Regions from separate parts of the Pseudomonas sp. B21-032 genome, predicted to be linked through region 4. Evidence: riboswitches for the same ligand, from Rfam matches in the RefSeq annotation. Region 4 holds a riboswitch; each other region holds the start of a gene.
What was found. A riboswitch is a leader RNA that binds a small molecule or an ion and turns the genes downstream of it on or off. The one in region 4 is predicted to bind cobalamin.
Positions count from the first base shown of each region.

Region 1: linked by a shared signal. The riboswitch ahead of cobO (cob(I)yrinic acid a,c-diamide adenosyltransferase) and the one ahead of LOY54_RS14620 (CbtB domain-containing protein) in region 4 are both predicted to bind cobalamin.
Region 2: linked by a shared signal. The riboswitch ahead of LOY54_RS10635 (TonB-dependent siderophore receptor) and the one ahead of LOY54_RS14620 (CbtB domain-containing protein) in region 4 are both predicted to bind cobalamin.
Region 3: linked by a shared signal. The riboswitch ahead of LOY54_RS08860 (ferredoxin) and the one ahead of LOY54_RS14620 (CbtB domain-containing protein) in region 4 are both predicted to bind cobalamin.

Region 1 is NZ_CP087180.1:4,488,885-4,493,586, reverse strand. Features, by position in the region: gene LOY54_RS20705 (sorbosone dehydrogenase family protein) at 1-1,076, opposite strand, end outside; gene LOY54_RS20700 (hypothetical protein) at 1,145-1,723, opposite strand; cobalamin riboswitch at 1,871-2,095, shown strand; gene cobO (cob(I)yrinic acid a,c-diamide adenosyltransferase) at 2,257-2,868, shown strand; gene LOY54_RS20690 (cobyrinate a,c-diamide synthase) at 2,865-4,160, shown strand; gene bluB (5,6-dimethylbenzimidazole synthase) at 4,151-4,702, shown strand, end outside.
Region 2 is NZ_CP087180.1:2,310,685-2,315,386, forward strand. Features, by position in the region: gene LOY54_RS10630 (LysR substrate-binding domain-containing protein) at 1-24, shown strand, start outside; gene LOY54_RS10635 (TonB-dependent siderophore receptor) at 85-2,226, opposite strand; cobalamin riboswitch at 2,335-2,541, opposite strand; gene LOY54_RS10640 (GNAT family N-acetyltransferase) at 2,618-3,175, opposite strand; gene LOY54_RS10645 (carboxymuconolactone decarboxylase family protein) at 3,268-3,612, opposite strand; gene lpxO (lipid A hydroxylase LpxO) at 3,779-4,678, opposite strand.
Region 3 is NZ_CP087180.1:1,919,633-1,924,334, forward strand. Features, by position in the region: gene LOY54_RS08845 (ornithine cyclodeaminase) at 1-562, opposite strand, end outside; gene ctlX (citrulline utilization hydrolase CtlX) at 583-1,500, opposite strand; gene LOY54_RS08855 (ABC transporter substrate-binding protein) at 1,634-2,566, opposite strand; gene LOY54_RS08860 (ferredoxin) at 2,563-2,949, opposite strand; cobalamin riboswitch at 3,055-3,259, opposite strand; gene LOY54_RS08865 (sigma-54-dependent Fis family transcriptional regulator) at 3,265-4,702, opposite strand, start outside.
Region 4 is NZ_CP087180.1:3,164,669-3,169,370, forward strand. Features, by position in the region: gene cobN (cobaltochelatase subunit CobN) at 1-520, opposite strand, end outside; gene cobW (cobalamin biosynthesis protein CobW) at 524-1,591, opposite strand; cobalamin riboswitch at 1,687-1,886, opposite strand; cobalamin riboswitch at 1,947-2,173, shown strand; gene LOY54_RS14620 (CbtB domain-containing protein) at 2,271-2,456, shown strand; gene LOY54_RS14625 (CbtA family protein) at 2,468-3,160, shown strand; gene LOY54_RS14630 (cobalamin biosynthesis protein) at 3,163-3,561, shown strand; gene cobM (precorrin-4 C(11)-methyltransferase) at 3,592-4,338, shown strand; gene LOY54_RS14640 (DUF1272 domain-containing protein) at 4,382-4,627, shown strand; gene LOY54_RS14645 (CsgG/HfaB family protein) at 4,633-4,702, opposite strand, start outside.

The sequences.
Region 1 (4,702 bases), 1.3 Mb from region 4:
GCGCCTTGCTCGAACGGTGCCGGCAGCACCCCTGCTTCGGCGAAGGTCAGGCCCAGCGACGCCGTGTGCGGCCCCACCGCATAGTCCGGGGCAATGGCGCTGGCCACCAGGTTCGGATCAGACGGGTTGACCCGCTGATCGATGTGCTGGCCGTAATAGCTGTAGGGCCAGCCATAGAAGCCGCCATCCTTGACCGAGGTAATGTAGTCGGGCACCAGGTCGCTGCCGATCTCGTCACGCTCGTTGACTGCGGTCCACAGCTGTCCGGTGTGCGGCTCCCAGGCCAGGCCGTTGGGGTTGCGCAGGCCCGAGGCGAAGATCCGCGTCTGGCCGCTGGCCGGGTCGACTTCCCAGATCGCCGCGCGGCCTTTTTCCTGGTCCATGCCGTTCTCGCCGACATTGCTGTTGGAGCCGACGGTGACGTAGAGCTTCTTGCCGTCACGGCTGGCGATCACGTTCTTGGTCCAGTGATGGTTCAGCGTGCCGCCCGGTAGTTCGGCCACGGCTGTACCTGGGCCCTTGATCGAAGTCGTGCCGGGTTCATAGTGAAAGCGCAGCAGGCGATCGGTGTCGGCAACGTAGAAATCATTGCCGACCAGGGCCATGCCGAACGGTGAATTGAGGTTCTCGATAAAGGTCGTGCGGGTTTCCGCCACGCCGTCGTGGTCGCTGTCGCGCAGCAGGCTGATGCGGTTGGCGCTGGGCACGCCGGCGCCGGCGCGGTCCATGACTTTGCCCATCACCCAGCCGCGAATGCCCTTGCCGTCATCGGGCTTGGGCGGGGCATTGGTTTCGGCCACCAGGATGTCGCCGTTGGGCAGGGCATAGAGCCAGCGCGGGTGGTCCAGGCCTGCGGCGAAGGCCGCCACCTGGGTGCCGGGCGCGGCCTTGGGCGTCATGCCCTGGGGCCAGCCAATGGCGGGGGCGATGTTGACGGTGGGGATCAGGGTCTTGTTCGGTTCGGGCAATTGCGGCGACGGGCCGACCCCGTCGCTGACCTCAAGGCGGGCGTTCTCGCCGCAGCCGCTTAACCCCGCAGTCACTGCCAGCAGCAGTGCAATCGGCTTGATACCCATGTCGTTTCCCTCGCAATGATGGCCGCTATTGCCAGTAGAGGCACGCCAGGCGTGGGAGGTTCCCCGGGTCAGGCCTGCTTGAGCAACAGGGCGATGCCGGGGTGATACTGGCCGGCTTCGTTGTGCAGCTTGCGGTAGGCGTAGGGAAAGTACCAGGCGATGGCGCAGGCGTTATGCTTTTGCAGGTCGTCGACCAGGTCCTGCAGCTCTTCGGGGCTGGCGTGCTGGCCGGCTTTCCAGGGGCTGGCGAACAACGCAGCGACTTTAAGCTGGCTGGGCGCGGCAATTTGCCGAGCAGCCTGGACGGTTTCGCCCAGGGCGTTATTCAGGTCGAGCTTGGCGATGCGTGGCCAGCGCTGGCTGGCCTGCAGGTAGGCGGCCTCTTCGCGGTTGGCGATGTACAGGTCGCAGCGGCCTTCGCGATCGCCGTCATCGCGCTGCTTCTTGCTCTGGTGCTGCTGCAGGGTCACCAGCTCGGCCTGCCAGGCGGCGGCCGAGAGCAGCCCGAGGTTGGCCTGGGCGCCGTGCCAATAGGGCGCCTCACCGTCCCCCAGGGTCTGGTTGAAGCGGTCGATGCAATCGACCCAGCGTTCCAGGGCCGGGCGCAGGAACTCCAGGCGCGCATTATTGATGATCAGGCCTTGCATGCTGCTCTCCCTTATAGTTGTGATCGAGTACAGCCGAGGTATGGCTATTTGATATCACTGAAGTCAGTGTTGCACAAGATGACAAAGGCGCCATTGATCCAGGCCAGTGCAGCGCCTTTCATTGACGCTCCGGGTGCAACCCTCTAACCTTCGCGACTTGTTTCAGGTGCTCTGCAGGCGATGGCCTGGCAGGGTGAAACAGGGAAGCCGGTGGGCGCGTAAAACGCGCGAATCCGGCGCTGCCCCCGCAACGGTAGGTGAGTCAAGGCTGTGCAGGGCCACTGGGCATTCGTGTCCGGGAAGGCGCGCAGCCCCGGGTGTCGATGGCCCCGCTCACAAGCCCGGAGACCGGCCTGTAACAGCCAACGGCATCACGGAGGGTGATGCGCGGTTCCTCCGGCCTGTGCCGCAGCCCTGCGCGTTTTCCGTCTGCCATATCCATTCATCTGTCACGCCCGTTCCTTCGATACGCTGAGCAGCCGTCGGCTGCTGCGTTCGGTGAGATCGGCCGACAGTGGTTTGCGGAGAACCTCATGACTGAATCCACCGAGCGCGACGAACGCCACCTGGCGCGCATGCAGCGCAAAAAGGCCGTGATCGACGAGCGCATCGCCAACTCGCCCAACGAATGCGGCTTGCTGCTGGTACTTACCGGCAACGGCAAGGGCAAGAGCAGTTCGGCCTTCGGCATGCTCGCCCGGGCCATGGGCCACGGCATGCAGTGTGGCGTGGTGCAGTTCATCAAGGGCCGCAACAGCACTGGCGAAGAGCTGTTCTTCCGGCGCTTTCCCGAGCAGGTGCGCTACCACGTGATGGGCGAGGGCTTTACCTGGGAAACCCAGGACCGCCAGCGCGACATCGCTGCCGCCGAAGCTGCCTGGGCAGTGTCGCGGCAGATGCTCCAGAACCCGTCGATCGCCTTCGTGGTGCTTGATGAACTGAACATCGCCCTCAAGCACGGCTACCTCGACCTCGACCAGGTGCTCAGCGACCTGCAGGCGCGCCCGCCGATGCAGCACGTGATCGTCACCGGTCGCGCGGCCAAAGACGAAATGATCGAACTGGCCGACACCGTCACCGAAATGGGCATGATCAAGCACGCCTTCCAGGCCGGCATCCGCGCCCAGAAGGGCGTCGAACTATGAGTGATGCGCGCCATTGCCCGGCGGTATTGATCGCCGCACCGGCCTCCGGCCAGGGCAAGACCACGGTGACCGCCGCACTGGCGCGCCTGCATCGCAACCAGGGGCGCAAGGTCCGCGTGTTCAAGTGCGGCCCGGACTTTCTTGACCCGATGATCCTCGAGCGCGCCAGTGGTGCGCCGGTGTATCAGCTCGACCTGTGGATGGTCGGCGAGCAGGAAAGCCGCCGGCTATTGTGGGAGGCGGCGGGCGAGGCCGACCTGATCCTCATCGAAGGGGTCATGGGCCTGTTCGATGGCACGCCATCGAGCGCCGACCTGGCCCGGCATTTTGGCGTGCCGGTGCTGGCGGTGATCGATGGCACCGCCATGGCCCAGACCTTCGGCGCCCTGGCCCTGGGCCTGGCGCGCTATCAGCCGGACCTGCCGTTTGCCGGGGTGTTGGCCAACCGTGTCGGTACCCTGCGCCATGCCCAGTTGCTTGAAGGCAGCCTGACCGAGGGGCTGCGCTGGTACGGTGGGCTGTCGCGAGAAACCGGCATCGAATTGCCGAGCCGTCACCTGGGGCTGGTGCAAGCCAGTGAACTGAACGACCTTGATGCGCGGCTGGATGCTGCCGCAGCGGCCCTGGGCGCCAGTTGCGATGCGGCGTTGCCGCCAGCGGTGCGCTTTGCCGCGCCGACCGAGTTTGCCATCGAGCCGTTGCTGCAAGGTGTGCGCATTGCGGTTGCCCGCGACGAAGCCTTTGCCTTTACCTATGGCGCCAACCTCGACCTGCTGCGGGCCATGGGCGCGCAGCTGGCGTTCTTCTCGCCGCTGCATGACACAAGCTTGCCAGCCGCCGACAGCCTGTACCTGCCCGGCGGTTACCCCGAATTGCATCACCAGGCGCTGGCGGCCAACACACCGATGCTCGAGGCTATCCGCGCCCATCACCACGCCGGCAAGCCGTTGCTCGCCGAATGCGGCGGCATGCTCTACCTGCTCGATGCGCTCACCGATGTTGCCGGCGAGCGTGCCGAACTGCTCGGCCTGCTGGCAGGCGAGGCAGTGATGCAAAAGCGCCTGGCCGCCTTGGCCCTGCAGGCCGTAGAGCTGCCTGAAGGCACCTTGCGCGGGCACACCTATCATCATTCGCTGACCAGTACCGAGCTTGAGCCGGTTGCCCGCGGCCAGAGCCCCAACGGTGGTCGTGGTGCCGAGGCGGTGTACCGCCAGGGGCGCTTGACCGCCTCCTACGTGCATTTCTATTTTGCTTCCAACCCCCAGGCGTCGGCGGCGCTTCTGTGTCCATGACTGAACATGCTTTTACCGAGGCCGAACGTGCGGCGGTCTACCGCGCCATCGGCGAGCGTCGCGACATGCGTCACTTCAGTGGCGGCGAAGTCGCCCCCGAGTTGCTCGCGCGCCTGCTTGAGGCCGCGCACCAGGCGCCCAGCGTCGGGCTGATGCAGCCCTGGCGTTTCATCCGTATCACCCAGCGCGAACTGCGCCAGCGGATCCAGGCCCTGGTGGAAGAGGAGCGCCTGCGTACAGCGCAGGCGCTCGGCGAGCGCTCCGATGACTTCATGAAACTCAAGGTCGAAGGCATCAACGACTGCGCCGAGCTGCTGGTGGCGGCGCTGATGGATGGGCGCGAAGCGCACATTTTCGGCCGCCGGACCTTGCCGGAGATGGACCTGGCGTCGTTGTCCTGTGCGATCCAGAACTTGTGGCTGGCGGCCCGCGCCGAAGGTCTGGGCATGGGCTGGGTGTCGCTGTTCGAGCCCCGGGCCCTGGCCGAGTTGCTCGGCATGCCGGCCGGTGCCAAGCCGTTGGCAATCCTCTGCCTGGGCCCG
Region 2 (4,702 bases), 850 kb from region 4:
GAGCGTTATAGCTTGCCGGATTAGCGGTGCAAGCCCGCTCCCACAGCCTGTGTAGGAGCGGGCTTGCCCCGCGATGGCCTCACCTCAGAACGTGTAATCCAGCGTCGCAAAATACGACCGCGGCTGCCCCATCAACCACTGCTCGCCGCTATGCGCGGTGGCCGCATAACGCCGGTCCAGCAGGTTATTCAACTGCAAGCCCAGGCGCACATCCGGCAGCACCTGCCAGCCCAGGTTGGCATCGACCACGGTAAAGCCCGGCACGCTCTGGGAGTTGGCGGTGTTGGCATAGCGCTCATCGACATAACGCAGGCCCAGGCCGGCATCGACGTCGTCGCCAAAGCCCTTGCTGACCCACAGGTTGGCGGTGCGCCGTGGCACGTTGCTTGGGCGGTTGCCGGCGCGGGAAACGCTCTGGCCGTTCACTACCTGGTCGAAGTCGTCGTATTTGGCGCGTACCACCGAGGCGTTGGCCGAAACATGCCACTGGTTGGCCAGGGCCAGTTCCAGGGTCGCTTCCAGGCCATCGGAGGTCTGCTGGCCGGCCTGTTCTTTCTGGTGGGTGTCGGGGTTGTCGACCAGCAGCTTCTTCTTGACGATGTGATAAGCCGCCAGGGTCCACTCGCCACGGCCGTCCCAGAACAGCTGCTTGAGGCCGAACTCGGTCTGCTTGGCTTCGGTCAGGTCGAACTGCTGCTGGGTCGGGCTCAGGGTCACCAGGTCGCTGACGCCATCCTCGCTGGTGGAGTACTGGCCGTACAGGCTCAGTTGCTCATTCACCGCGAACACCAGGCCGGCGCGCCAGTTACCGCCATTGAGGCTGCGGTCGCTGCGGGTGTCGTTGACCAGGTTGTTGCGGTCAATGTGGTTCTGGTCGCGACGAATGCCGGTGACCAGCGACCAGCGCTCCGACAACTGGGTGCGGTTCTCGGCGAACAGGGCGAAGGTGCGGGTGGTGCTGTCGGTTTGCGCGCGGGTCGGGCTGGCGCTGTGGAAGTAGCCCGGCGCCGGCTGCCACGGGTCGATGAAATCGCCGCCGATGTCGTTGTACGGCGAGTTGCTGTCGATGCCGAAACGAATGCGGTTGTACTCGGCGCCGACCACGGTCTTGCTGGCCAGGCCAAACAGCGAGTGGTCGAAGGTGAAGCTCTGGCGATCGCCGAGCTGTTCCTGGTCGTGCTTGATCTCCAGGTAGCTGCCGCGCTCAAGCTGGCCAACGCCGCTGTTCCAGCTGTAGTCCTCGGCGTTGCGCCAGTGCCGGCGGCTTTTGAGGTAGTAGAGCTGGTTGCTGGCGCTGATCGAGTCGCTGATGCTCCAGTCGGTGTTAAAGCGCGTCCACTCGTCGTGGTAGTGCTGGGACGAATCCTTGAGGTTGTAGTTCTTCTTGCTCAGGCTGTCGCGGTAGTGGCCGTCGATCAGCGGCGTGCCGAAGTAGTTCATCGGCTCGGCGTCGCCGCGCTCGTGGGCCAGGGTGAAGCTCAGGTCGTCGCTGGCGTCGAATCGCAGGGCGGCGCTCATGGCCAGGTTCTTCGAGTCGCCACGGTCGATCCAGCCGTTGCTTTGCTGGCGGTTGAGGGTCACCCGGTAGCTCAGCCGCTCGCTCAGCGAACCGCCGCTGTCCAGGCCCAGTTGCTGGCGGTCGTAAGAGCCGTAGCCCAGGCGCAGGTGGTTGCGGATCTCGCCGGCAAAGGGTTTTTTCGGGATCACGTTGATCACCGCACCCGTGGCGCCTTCGCCGTACAGCACCGAGGCCGGGCCGCGGATCACGTCGATGCGCTCGATCATCCACGGGTCGACCGGAAAGCTCTGGGTGCCGGCGCCGGTGTACATCCGCGCGCCGTCGAACAGGGTCATCACCGAACCGTGGCCACTGAAGCCACGGGCCGACAGCGCCGTGTTGCCGTTGCCCGGGGTGGCCACCGAGGTGATGCCCGGCGAGCGCGTCACGGCATCCTGCACGGTGAGGTTGTTGCGCCCGTCGATGGCCTCGCTGCCCAGGCTGCTGGTGCTGGCCGGGGTGTCCATGGCGCTGAGGTTCAGGCGCGAGCCGGCGGGCAGCGGGGTGGCCAGGCTGACGGATTCGTTGTCGCTGCTGCTGGTGATGGCCGTCGAGGGCAGCGCCAGCGCAGAGGGGCTGGGGTCATCGGCGAAAGCTGGCGCAGAGAAGGCCAGGCAGGGGGCCAGGGCATTGGCCGCCAGGGTGTGAAGCTTGGAGATACGGGACATGTCGTTCCACAGTCAACAGGAAGAATGAATCCCGGAGGGAACAACGCATGGAGGCATGGCGCACGCGCAGGCGGACGCCAACCGGCCTGCGCCCGCCCACCGCGGGGTTGCCAAACAGAAGCTTCAGGCCGGTCTCCGGGCTTGCGAGGGTCATGAAGGCCTTCACCTTCCCATGCCAAGGCACAGTGGTGTTTCGAAGGCTTCGCTCGCTTACCGTTGCGGGGGCAGCGCCGGACTAGTCATTTGCATGACGCACCGGCTTCCCGTTTCACCCTGCGCACGGCGGCGCAGGACACCTGAAACTGGCGCGCATCTGAACACCGAAAACCTTTGCAGTCAACGGCTTGGGCAAATGAGCAGGTCAGTTCGCCAGAGTATCGCCACTATCGATTCAACGCCCGCGCTTGCGCGACACCACCGCCTCGATGTTCTTGCGCCCGATCAGCATTGGCTGCTTCGGCTCCTCAAGCCACTTGTACATCACCAGGCTGTCCACCAGCCCCAGGCGCGCATGCCGGTAGGCGTTGGGCAAGCGCCCGACGATGGCAAAGCCGAGCTTCTGCCACAAGGCCACCGCCACCTCGTTGCTGGACACCACCGAGTTGAACTGCATGGCCAGGAAACCCAGTTGCCGCGCCAGGCGCTGCGAGTGTTCGCACATCAAGCGCGCCACGCCGCGGCCACGGGCGGCGTCGCTGACCATGTAGCCGCAATTGCTGACATGGTTGCCGGGGCCGGCGGCATTGGCCTTGAGAAAGTAGGAACCGAGCAGCACGCCATCTTCTTCGGCCACCAGGGTCTGCAACGGTGCGTCGAGCCACAGCTGGCGGGCTTGCTCCTGGCTCATCGCCGGGTCGAAGGCGTAGGTTTCGCGGGCGCTGACGATGGCCTGGAAGGTCGGCCAGAAGAGCTCGAAGTCAGCGGCGGTCATGGGGCGGATGTGGATCATGGGGTGTCCTGGAAACGGTTCGCCCGCTAGCTTATGCGAAAACGCCAGGAAGTGGGTGAGGCGCGGCGCAGGCCGCGCACTCAGGGTCGGCCTTACTGCCCGGCCTTGCCCACGGCATCCAGTGCCCGCGCCGAGTACACCAGCGCCGCCCCGGCGTTCATGGCCACGGCCACGCCCAGGGCTTCGGCGATTTCCTCGCGGCTCGCGCCGTGCTTGACCGCCTGGGCCGAATGCACGGCGATGCAGCCGTCGCAGCGGGTGGTGACCGCCACGGCCAGCGAGATCAGCTCGCGGGTCTTGGCATCCAGGTGGTTGGTCTTGGCCCCGGCGCCGCTGGCGGTCATGTAGCCGTTGACCGTGTCGGGAGAGAGTTGCTTGAGATCGCCGATGCCGGCCATCAACTGCTTACGGTAGGCATCCCAGTCCATCATGCTCATTGTCTTCACCTTGGTGTGGTTGGCAACTAGAACAGTGAAGCTAGTTTTTTTGCCGGCGGGGCGCCGTTGGTCGATGGTCGGGAAAAGGCAGGACTTTGGCAGGGGTGCCATCGCGGGGCAAGCCCGCTCCTACAAGGAGCTGGCTTGCCAGCGACAGCGGTCTGAATCAGATGTAGATGAACACCAGCACCAACGCCGCCACCACTGCCCATTTCTCCAGGTAGTAGCGGGTGCGGTTGCGTTTTTTCAGGGCCTTGCCGCGTTCGCGGATCTTGTAGATGCGGGTGAACAGGCGGTTGATGCCGCCGGTTTTGTCGCCGGCATCGTTCGGCGCCGCCGCGGCTGCCATCACGTTCTTGCTGAACCAGCGGTTGAACGCCGTGGCCCAGCGGTACTTGAGCGGGCGCTCGACGTCACAGAAGAGTATGATGCGGTTGTGCTCGGTCTGGTTCGAGGCGTAGTGGATGTAGGTCTCGTCGAAAATCACCCCTTCACCATCGCGCCAGGCGTAGTTCTGGCCGTCGACGCAGATGTAGCAGCCGTCGTCATTGGGCGTATCCAGGCCCAGGTGATAGCGGTACGAGCCGGCATAGGGGTCGCGGTGGCGCACCAGCTTGGAGCCTGGCGGCAGGGTGGCGAACATCGCCGCCTTGACCGTGCCGATGCCCTGCAGCAGCTCGGTGGTGCGCGGGCACAGCTTCATTGCCGAAGGGTGGCTCTCGCCGTACCACTTCAGGTAGAAGCGCTTCCAGCCGCTTTTGAAGAACGAGTTGAAGCCGACGTCGTCGTAGTTCTGCGAACTCTTGATTTCGCCGACGTGCAGCAGTTGCTGGGCTTCGGCGCGAATTTCCTGCCAGTTGTCCTGCAACGGCTTGAGCTCGGGGAACGACTCTACCGGCAGGTACGGTTTGGCCGGCAGCTTGGAGAACAGGTACAGAAAGACGTTGACCGGGGCCAGGAAGCTTGAGTGATCACCCAACTGGCGGGTGACTTTGTGCCTGACTTTGCCTCTGAAATGAACGTAGGCAATCGAGAAAACAAACAGTAAAACGAAGAAGATTTTCATGGGCGGATACTTGTCGATGTGGCG
Region 3 (4,702 bases), 1.2 Mb from region 4:
CAGAGCCGGCAACGCTGACCTTGATGGCCGGGAAGGCGGCGAGGTTGGCCACCAGCTTGGCGCTGGCCGCAGGGTCCAGGTCATACAGGCGGATGTCGTCGATGCCGAGCAGGGCATGGAAGGCCAGGGCCTGGAACTCGCTCTGCGAGCCGTTGCCGATCAGCGCCATGCTGCGGCTGTTTTTGCGCGCCAGGTAGCGCGCGGCCAGGGCCGAGGTGGCGGCGGTGCGGATGGCGGTGGTCAGGGTCATCTCGCTGAGCAGCACCGGCGCGCCGCTATCAACGTCGCCCAGGGCGCCGAAGGCCATCACTGTGAGCATGCCGCGCTGGGTGTTTTTCGGGTGGCCGTTGACGTACTTGAAGGCGTACAGGTTGGCATCGGACACCGGCATCAGCTCGATCACCCCGTCGGCCGAGTGGTTGGCCAGGCGCGCGCATTTTTCGAAGTCGTGCCAGCGCAGGTAGTCCTCACGGATGTACTCGGCCATCTCGCTGATGCAGGTGCTCAGCCCTTTGCGTGCCACCAGGCGGCTGAGGTCGGTAACGTCGATATAGCGGGTCATGGTGAACTCCTTTGTTGTAATCAGTGACGGACAGGCAGGTGCACTTCGGCGAGCATGCAGCGCGCGCTGCCGCCGCCGATGCGCTCGATATGGTCGATGTTCACCACCACCGGGTGGCTGTGCTGCTCGACCTGCCGGCGTTGTTCTGGGGTGAGCGAGCGCCAGGCGCTGCGCGACATCACCAGCAGTGGCTGGCCTTGCTTGTCGTGGACTTCGAGCATGTTGCCGGCAAAACCTTCGAGCTGGTCGAAGTCCAGGGCCAGGATGTCCTTGCCGGTGTCGCGCAGCGAATGCTCCAGGGCGCGACGCTCATCGGCCTCGGGCAGCGCCTGCAGGCAGACCACCGAGAGCCCGCGGCCGACGCTCATCATCACGTTGCTGTGATAGATCGGTGCCTGGTGGCGGTCGACGGCGTGGAACAGGCACAGGCGATAATCGAGCTGTTCGGCGAACAGGCGCAGGGCCTGGGTGTGGGTGCGCCCTGAGTGGCAGGCGTAGCTGATCCGGTGTTCGCGATCGAGGACCATGCTGCCGGTCCCTTCCAGATACATACTCTGCTGTTCCAAGGGGCTCAGATCGATGGTCTGACGGACGGCGAAGCGCTCTTCAAGCACCTTGAGCACGCCCTTGCTGCGCTCCAGGCGGCGGTTCTGGCCCTCCATCGGGTAGAGCACCAGGCTGCCGTCGGCGTGGCTGCTCCACCAGTTGTTGGGGAAGATCGAATCAGGGGTGTGCGGCGCCGGGGTGTCCTGCACCACCAGCACTTCGACACCGTGCTGGCGCAGGGTATCGACGTAGCCATCGAACTCTTCCAGCGCTTTCTGCTGTGCCTGCTGCGGGTCGAGCAGGGCTTGCTGGAAACGGTTGTTGAGGGCGGTGTCCGGGTTGAAGGCGAACCGCGCCGGGCGGATCATCAAGACTGTATTTGTTGTTTGCATCGAGGCACGCATCCGGGGTTGGCTGTGTGCTTATTGTCGACGTGATCAAGGATAAATCCCGGCTGAAGCGCATTGGGTGCTCAGCCGGTAAAGCTGAAATAGTGGGTTTGGCAGCGGATTCTGCTGCGACGGGTCAAGGCCGCTGTTGCTTCAAGGCGCGCAGTTGGCGCGCCAGAGTCAGGGCGGTACGGGCGCTGTGTTCGCCGGGCACGATATGGCTGAAGGGCAGGTCGATCAGGCGGTCGTCGCGCACCGCGCGCAGGTGCGAAAGCGCCGGGTGCTGGCGCAGGTAGGCGCGCTTGCCGGCGGCCGGCGACCACACCGCATCGGCAAGGATGATCACGTCAGGATCGGCGCGCAGCAGGCGCTCGGCATCGACCGTAACCCGGTTTAGCTCCACCTCGGCGTACAGGTTGCGCCCGCCTGCTGCGTCGATCAACTGGGTGATGAAACCGCGCTTGCCTTCGCTTTGCAGGCCGTTGACCTCGCTGTCGAGGTAGAACACCAACAGCGGCGGGCTGTGCCCGGCGATGGTTTTGGCGGCGGCCAGGTCCTGACGCTGGCGGGTGATCAACTGGCTGGCCAGGTCCTGGCGCTGCAACAGGTGGCCAAGGCTGCGCAGGTCTTGTTCAATGGCGGCAAAGCCGTTTTCCGGCGCTGGCGCGCAGGCGTTTTCCAGCAGGTAGCTGGCGATGCCGTTGGCCTGCAGGGTGGTGCGCGGGGCGACCCCGTCGCGGTCACGAAAGGCGCTGGCAAAGCCGCCGACCAGCAGGTCGTAACCTTGGGCATAGACCACTTCGGTTGCCGGGTAGCGACGCGACAGCAGGGGGACGCCGCGATAGCGTCCGCTGGTCAGCGCCCGGGCGTCATCATCTATATAGCTGACGGCGGCCAGCGCCGGGCCGGCGTCCAGGGCCAGCAGCAGGTCGGCGGCGTGCTGGTTGAGGGCCAGGATGCGTTGCGGGCGCTCCTGTGGCAGTTGCCAGGTGTGTCCGCAGTTCTGATAGTCCAGGGCCATGGCGCTGCTGCTCAACAGGGCCAGCACGCTGGCGCCCAACCCCCTCATGAGCCCTGGCCGTTGAGCAGCAACTCGGGCACCGGTTGGCCGTCGATCAGGTGCACACGCACCAGGCGCTGAGCGTCTTCGGCGTTGGCTACCCGGTACCAGCAGCGGTCCGGATATACCGTCAGCACCGGGCCGAGGTTGCACGGGAACTGGCAATGGCTGCGGGTCAGCAGCACGCCGTCAGTGGTTTCGATGCGGTTGGCCACCAGCAGCTCGCGGCGCAGGACTTTCCACAGTGGCAGGGCACCGCGTTGTACGCAGCGCGGGCCGGTGCAGAGCATCACATGGCGGGTATGCTCGGGGATCTGCGACCACTCCGGCTTGCTCTGGATTTGCTCTTCGGCGAGGCGGCCGCGGCGACGTTTGGGGGTTGTTGCTGTCATGGACTTCTCGAAAAATATTCGCGAAGCGCACAGGAGGGCCCCGGCCAACACGCGCCAGGTAGCCGGCTCGTGCCCGCCCTCCGCAGGTTTGCCTAAGTGACTGCATGCAGTCGTGGGGCTTCAGGCCGGTCTCCGGGCTTGCGAGGCGTAAAGTCATTCGCCTTCCCGTGCCTGTGGGCACAGTGGCGTGTTGAATGCTTCACTCGCTTACCGTTGCGGGGGCAGCGCCGGACTGGTCGATAACGACGCACCGGCTTCCCGTTTCACCTGACGCACGGCGGCGGCAGGCACCTGAAACTGGCAGGCATCTGACCATCAGCCCAGGCGTTCGTCAACTGCGCCGGCATGGCCCTGGGTGTGCAGGCGCTTGTACAGGGTGGTGCGGCTGATGCCGAGGGCCCGGGCCAGGGCCGAGATATTGCCATTGAGGGCACGCAGGCGCTGGCCGAGATCGTCAGTGTTTGCCGGCGTGGCCAGCACTGGCGCGGCGGGCTTGGCCTCAGGCAGGTCGGCAAAGAAACTGTCGGGCAGGTGCTCCACGGCAATCGGCCGTTCGCCGGCCAACGCCAGGGCCACCTGCAGCACGCTGGCCAGTTGTCGCAGGTTGCCCGGCCAGGGATGCTGAAGCAGCAGTTCCAGCACTTTGCCGGGCAATTGCGTCGGTGCCCCCGGTTCGCGGTACTGCTGGTGGAGCTGTTCGATCAGGGCCAGGCGGTCGCTGCGTTCGCGCAGCGGTGGCAGCATCAGGCTCAGGCCGGCGATGCGGTAGTACAGGTCCTGGCGAAAATGACCCAGGCGCACCTGTTCGGCGAGGTTGTGGTTGGTCGCCGAGACCACGCGGATATCCACCGGCGTCGGTTCGCCGCTGCCCAATGGCTGGATGCTGCGGGTTTGCAGAAAGCGCAGCAGGCGTGCCTGGGTGGGCAGCGGCATGTCGCCGATTTCATCGAGAAACAGAATGCCGCGGTCGGCCTTGCGGATCAGGCCGATGTTGCCCTTGTGGTGGGCGCCGGTGAACGCGCCTTTCTCGTAGCCGAACAGCTCCGACTCGACCAGCTCGGCCGGAATCGCCGCGCAGTTCACCGCAATCAATGGCTGCGTGGCGCGGCTACTGGCGCGGTGCAGGGCGGTGACAAAGACCTCCTTGCCGGCGCCGGTTTCGCCCTCGATCAACAGCGGGATGTCTTTTTCCAGCAGCAACCCGGCCTGGCGCAGGGCCTTGTCGATACGCGGATCGCAGCTGGGTTGCGGGCGGTTGAGCGCTGCTGCGGGTGATGCTGTGGGGGCATGCAGCAGGCAATGGAAGCGGTTGCGCCCGGCCACCTGCAGCGCAAATGGCTGGTCAGCCCGGTGGGCCAACAGTTGCGCCAGCGGCGTGCGGAACAACTGCTCCAGGTTCAGTTGCAGTGGGTTCTGCCCAAGCAGACTGTCGGCCCGACGGTTGGCCGCCAGCACCCGGCCCTGGTCATCGATCACCAGCAGCCCGGCCCATTGGCTGTCGAGGTTGTTGGCCCCGGTGTTGAAGCTCAGCTGTTGGTAGTGCCCGGCAAAACGCGCCAGGATCAGGCGGTTCTCCAGGCTCTGGCTCATCATCCGTACCAGGCCCTGAGTTTGCGCCGTCGGCAGGTAGCTGTCGCTGGACACATCGAGCACGCCGATCAGCTGGCGCTCGGCATCGAACAGCGGCGCGGCGGCGCTGGCCATGAAGCGGTTGAGCTTGAGGAAGTGTTCGTCCTGGCTGACATGCACCGCC
Region 4 (4,702 bases):
GCAGTTGCTGCGGTTCGCTCCACGGGTAGTCGCGCTGCAGGTACTGGCTGGCCAGGCAGTTGAACAGGTTAAGGGCATTGGCCTTGCCGCCCTGGCGCAAAAAGTGCCAGAGCCGTTCGCCCTGCTCGGCCGCCACCGTGCTCAGGCGGGTCAGTTCCGGGTCAGGGCGGTCGTCGCCGGGCACCAGGATCAACTGCACGCCACGCGCGGCCAGTTCCAGCAGTTGCTCCACACCATAGCGCCAGTAACCGACGCCGCCGTGCAGCGACACCAGGATGACCTTGGCATGGCGCAGCACCTGGTCGACATACAGGTCGACCGAGGCATGATTCTGTACCTGCATGGGGTTGGCCAGACGCAGGCTGGGGAAATCCTCGGGCAACTGCTGGGCGGTTTCGGCCAGCAGCGCCAGGTGTGAGTCACCGCTGCAGAGGATTACCAGCTCGGCCGGGGTCTGGCCGAGGTCGGCAATGCTGTCGTCCGGTACAAAACCACCGGGCTGGGTCCGCAGCAGGTGCATGGGTCAAGCGCCCAGGGCGGCGCGCAGGCTCGCTTGCAGCTGCGGCGCATCCAGCTCCTGGCCGATCAGCACCAGGCGCGTGGTGCGCGGCTCTTCGCTGCGCCAGGCACGGTCGAAGTGCTTGTCGAAACGGGTGCCTACGCCCTGGATCAGCAGGCGCATCGGCTTGCCCGGGATCGCCGCAAAACCTTTGACCCGCAGGATACCGTGTTGCACCACCAGTTGGGTCAGGGCGTCGAGCAGCAGGCTTTCGTCGGCTTGCGGCAGCTCGATGGAGATCGAGTCGAAGGCGTCGTGGTCATGGTCGTCGTGATCGTCACCGTCGTGGTGCGAGTCGTGGTGGGTGCGGCGGCCATCGATGTGCGCCTCGGATTCGGCGCCCAGGCCCAGCAACACTTCCAGCGGCAGGCGGCCGCTGCTGGCTTCGATCACCTTGACCGCCGGCGGCAGCTCTTCTTCGACTTCAGCGCGAACCTTGGCCAGGTCGTCGGCGGCGATCAGGTCGGCCTTGTTCAGCACCACCAGGTCGGCGCTGGCCAGCTGGTCGGCGAACAGCTCGTGCAGTGGCGATTCGTGGTCAAGGTTGGGGTCGAGCTTGCGCTGCGCATCGACCTGCTCCGGGTAGGCGGCAAAGGTGCCGGCGGCAACCGCCGGGCTGTCGACCACGGTGATCACCGCATCAACGGTGCAGGCGTTACGGATTTCTGGCCACTGGAAGGCTTGTACCAGGGGCTTGGGCAGGGCCAGGCCGCTGGTTTCGATGAGGATATGGTCGAGGTCGCCGCGACGCGCCACCAGCTCGCGCATCACCGGGAAGAACTCTTCCTGCACGGTGCAGCACAGGCAGCCGTTGGCCAGCTCATAGACGCGGCCGCTGGCCTCTTCTTCAGTGCAGCCGATGCTGCATTGCTTGAGGATTTCGCCGTCGATGCCCAGCTCGCCAAACTCGTTGACGATCACCGCGATGCGCCGCCCCTGGGCGTTGTCGAGCATGTGCCGCAGCAGCGTGGTCTTGCCCGAGCCGAGGAAGCCGGTAACGATGGTGACGGGGAGTTTGGCCAGTGTTTTCATTTCGATGCCCTTGGCAGGATGGCGGGCATGCGGGACGAGCGCCAAAGGTGTTGTGCACCTGGCCTGTTCGCCACCGGATCACCCCGCCCGGTTGAATGTCGGAAACTGTTCGAGGCAGGTCTCCTGGCTTGCATTGCACCGGCGCCGTGGCCAGTCGAACGACGCCTTCCCGCACGTGCTGCAGTGGCTGTGTCGAACCCTTCAATGCTTACAGTTGCGGGGGCAGCCGCGGCTTGAACCGCGTTCCCGTCTTAGCTTCGGCCAGCGCCGAAGAACCTCGAAGCGGCTAGGCTACGCAGTGCCCGGTGAGCGGTCAACTGCTGTCACGATTGACGCCTGCCCGCGCCCGTGATTTGCTAACGCCATTCGTTTGGGTGCCCCTTGAGGGTGAAACTGGGAAACCGGTGCGTCGTACGCTTTTTATAGGGTGTATGGCAAGTCCGGTGCTGCCCCCGCAACGGTAAGTGAGAAAAGCGTCAGAGCCACTGTGCCCGCTGTCTGGCATGGGAAGGTGACGCCTGTGGTGTGGCCAGCGGCCAACCCTCACCAGCCCGGAGACCGGCCCAACGCTTGACCGAACAAACCCGCGGTGGGCGGGCGCTGTTACAACCCCTGGGCGAACGCCGCGCAGGGGTTCGCTGCGCTTGCCTGTTGCCGACAACACCAAGAGGAAAGCGCCATGCGTACCAGTACCGCCATTAACCAAGCCGTTACCCCGTCAAGCCTCAGCCAGCGCCTGCTGGTTGCTGTCGGCGCCTCGCTGCTGGGCCTGTGCCTGGTGTACTTCGCCGGTTTCTCGCACATCGAAGCGGTGCACAACGCTGCCCACGATACCCGCCACAGCGCCGCCTTCCCTTGCCACTGAGTGCTGCCCCGATGATCAAGCGTATTGCCAGTACCGCAGGCTTTACCGGCCTGCTGGCCGCCCTGCTGCTGACCCTGCTGCAAAGCTTCTGGGTCGCGCCGTTGATTCTCCAGGCGGAAACCTATGAAAGCGCCGCGCCTGCGGTCGAGGCGCCCCATGAACATGCGGCCGGGACCGCCGAGCATCATCACGACAGCGAAGCCTGGTCGCCGGAAGACGGCTGGCAGCGGGTGCTGTCGACCACCGGCGGCAACCTGGTGGTGGCGGTCGGTTTCGCCCTGATCCTCGCCGCGCTCTACACCCTGCGCGCACCGAAGAGCGTGATCAGCGGCGCGCTCTGGGGCCTGGGCGGTTTTGCCGTGTTCTGCCTGGCGCCGACCCTGGGCCTGCCCCCAGAGCTGCCGGGTACTGCTGCCGCCGACCTGGCCCAGCGCCAAGCCTGGTGGGTCGGCACGGCTGCCGCCACCGCCGTCGGTCTGGCCTTGATCGTATTCGCCCACAACTGGCTGCTGAAGATAGTCGGTGCAGTGTTGCTGGTGGTGCCTCACGTGATTGGCGCGCCGCAGCCTGAAGTCCACCAGATGCTCGCCCCAGAAGCCCTGGAAGCCGAGTTCAAGGTCGCCTCGCTGCTGACCAACGCCGCGTTCTGGCTGGCCCTGGGGCTGATCAGCGCCTGGCTGTACCGCCGTTCGAGTCAGGCCTGAGGATGCAGTTGTACCTCGGCCTGGGTTGCCGTCGCGGCTGCCCGGCCGATGCCCTGAGCGAGCTGCTCACCCGCACCCTGCTCGCCCATGACCTGCCGCCCGGCGCGGTCATGGGCCTTGCCAGCATCGACCTCAAGCACGACGAACCCGGCCTGCATGAACTGGCCCGGCGCCTGGGCGTGCCGCTGCGGTTCTACAGTGCGGCGCAGCTGGCCGCTTTCGAATCACAGCTGAGCCATCGCTCTGCGGTAGCCTTCCAGCACAGCGGCTGTTATGGCGTGGCCGAGAGCGCCGCCCTGGCCCTGGCCGAGCAGCTTGGCGGGCCGGCCCGGCTGCTGGTCATTCGCACCTTGCAGGCCGACGCCAGCCTGGCATTGGCCTGCACCAGCGGTTTTCGCTGATAATCAGCCCTTTACCCGTAAGGACACCCCATGACCGTCTATTTCATCGGCGCCGGCCCCGGCGATCCGCAGCTGATCACCGTCAAGGGCCAGCGCCTGATCCAGCGCTGCCCGGTGATCATCTACGCCGGCTCCCTGGTGCCCGCCGCAGTGCTGGAGGGTCACCGCGCCGAAACCCTGATCAACAGCGCCGAACTGCACCTGGCGCAGATCATCGAAGCCATCAAGAGTGCCCACGACAATGGCCAGGACGTCGCCCGGGTGCACAGTGGCGACCCCAGCCTGTATGGCGCCATCGGTGAGCAGATCCGCTACCTGCGCGAGCTGGGCATCCCCTACGAGATCGTCCCCGGCGTCACCGCCGTGGCCGCCAGCGCCGCCCTGCTCGGCTGCGAGCTGACCCTGCCGGACATCGCCCAAAGTGTGATCCTCACCCGCTACGCCGACAAATCACCCATGCCGGCCGGCGAGCAACTGGCCGACCTGGCCCGCCACCAGACCACCCTGGCGGTGCACCTGGGGGTCAAGCACCTGGCTAAAATCGTCGAAGAGCTGCGCCCGCACTATGGTGGCGACTGCCCAATTGCCGTGGTGCACCGCGCAACCTGGCCGGACCAGGACTGGGTGCTGGGCACCCTGGAGACGATTGTCGAGCTGGCGGCGGCCAAGGACTTTCGCCGTACCGCGCTGATTCTGGTAGGCCGGGTGCTGGGCAACGACAGCTTCAGCGAGTCGGCGCTGTACCGCGCTGGCCACGCCCACCTGTATCGGCCCTGAGCGTATACACTGACGATTCCGTTCCGCCTGTGAGGACCTGACCATGCTCGAATTGCGCCCCAACTGTGAATGCTGTGGCAGCGACCTGCCCGGCGATAGCGCGGATGCGTTGATCTGCTCGTTCGAATGCACCTTTTGCCGTGACTGCAACGAACGTCAGCTCAAGGGCCAGTGCCCCAATTGCGGCGGTGAGCTGGTCAGACGCCCGGCGCGCTCGGCGGCCAAGCTGGTCAACAACCCGGCCTCGACCCAGCGCATCGTCAAGGAACAGGGCTGCCCCAGCCACTGACACACTCACTCAGGGCTCTGGTACTGGCTCAGGTATTTGTCCAGTACCGCCTTGTCGCCGCTGCCATCCCCCGCC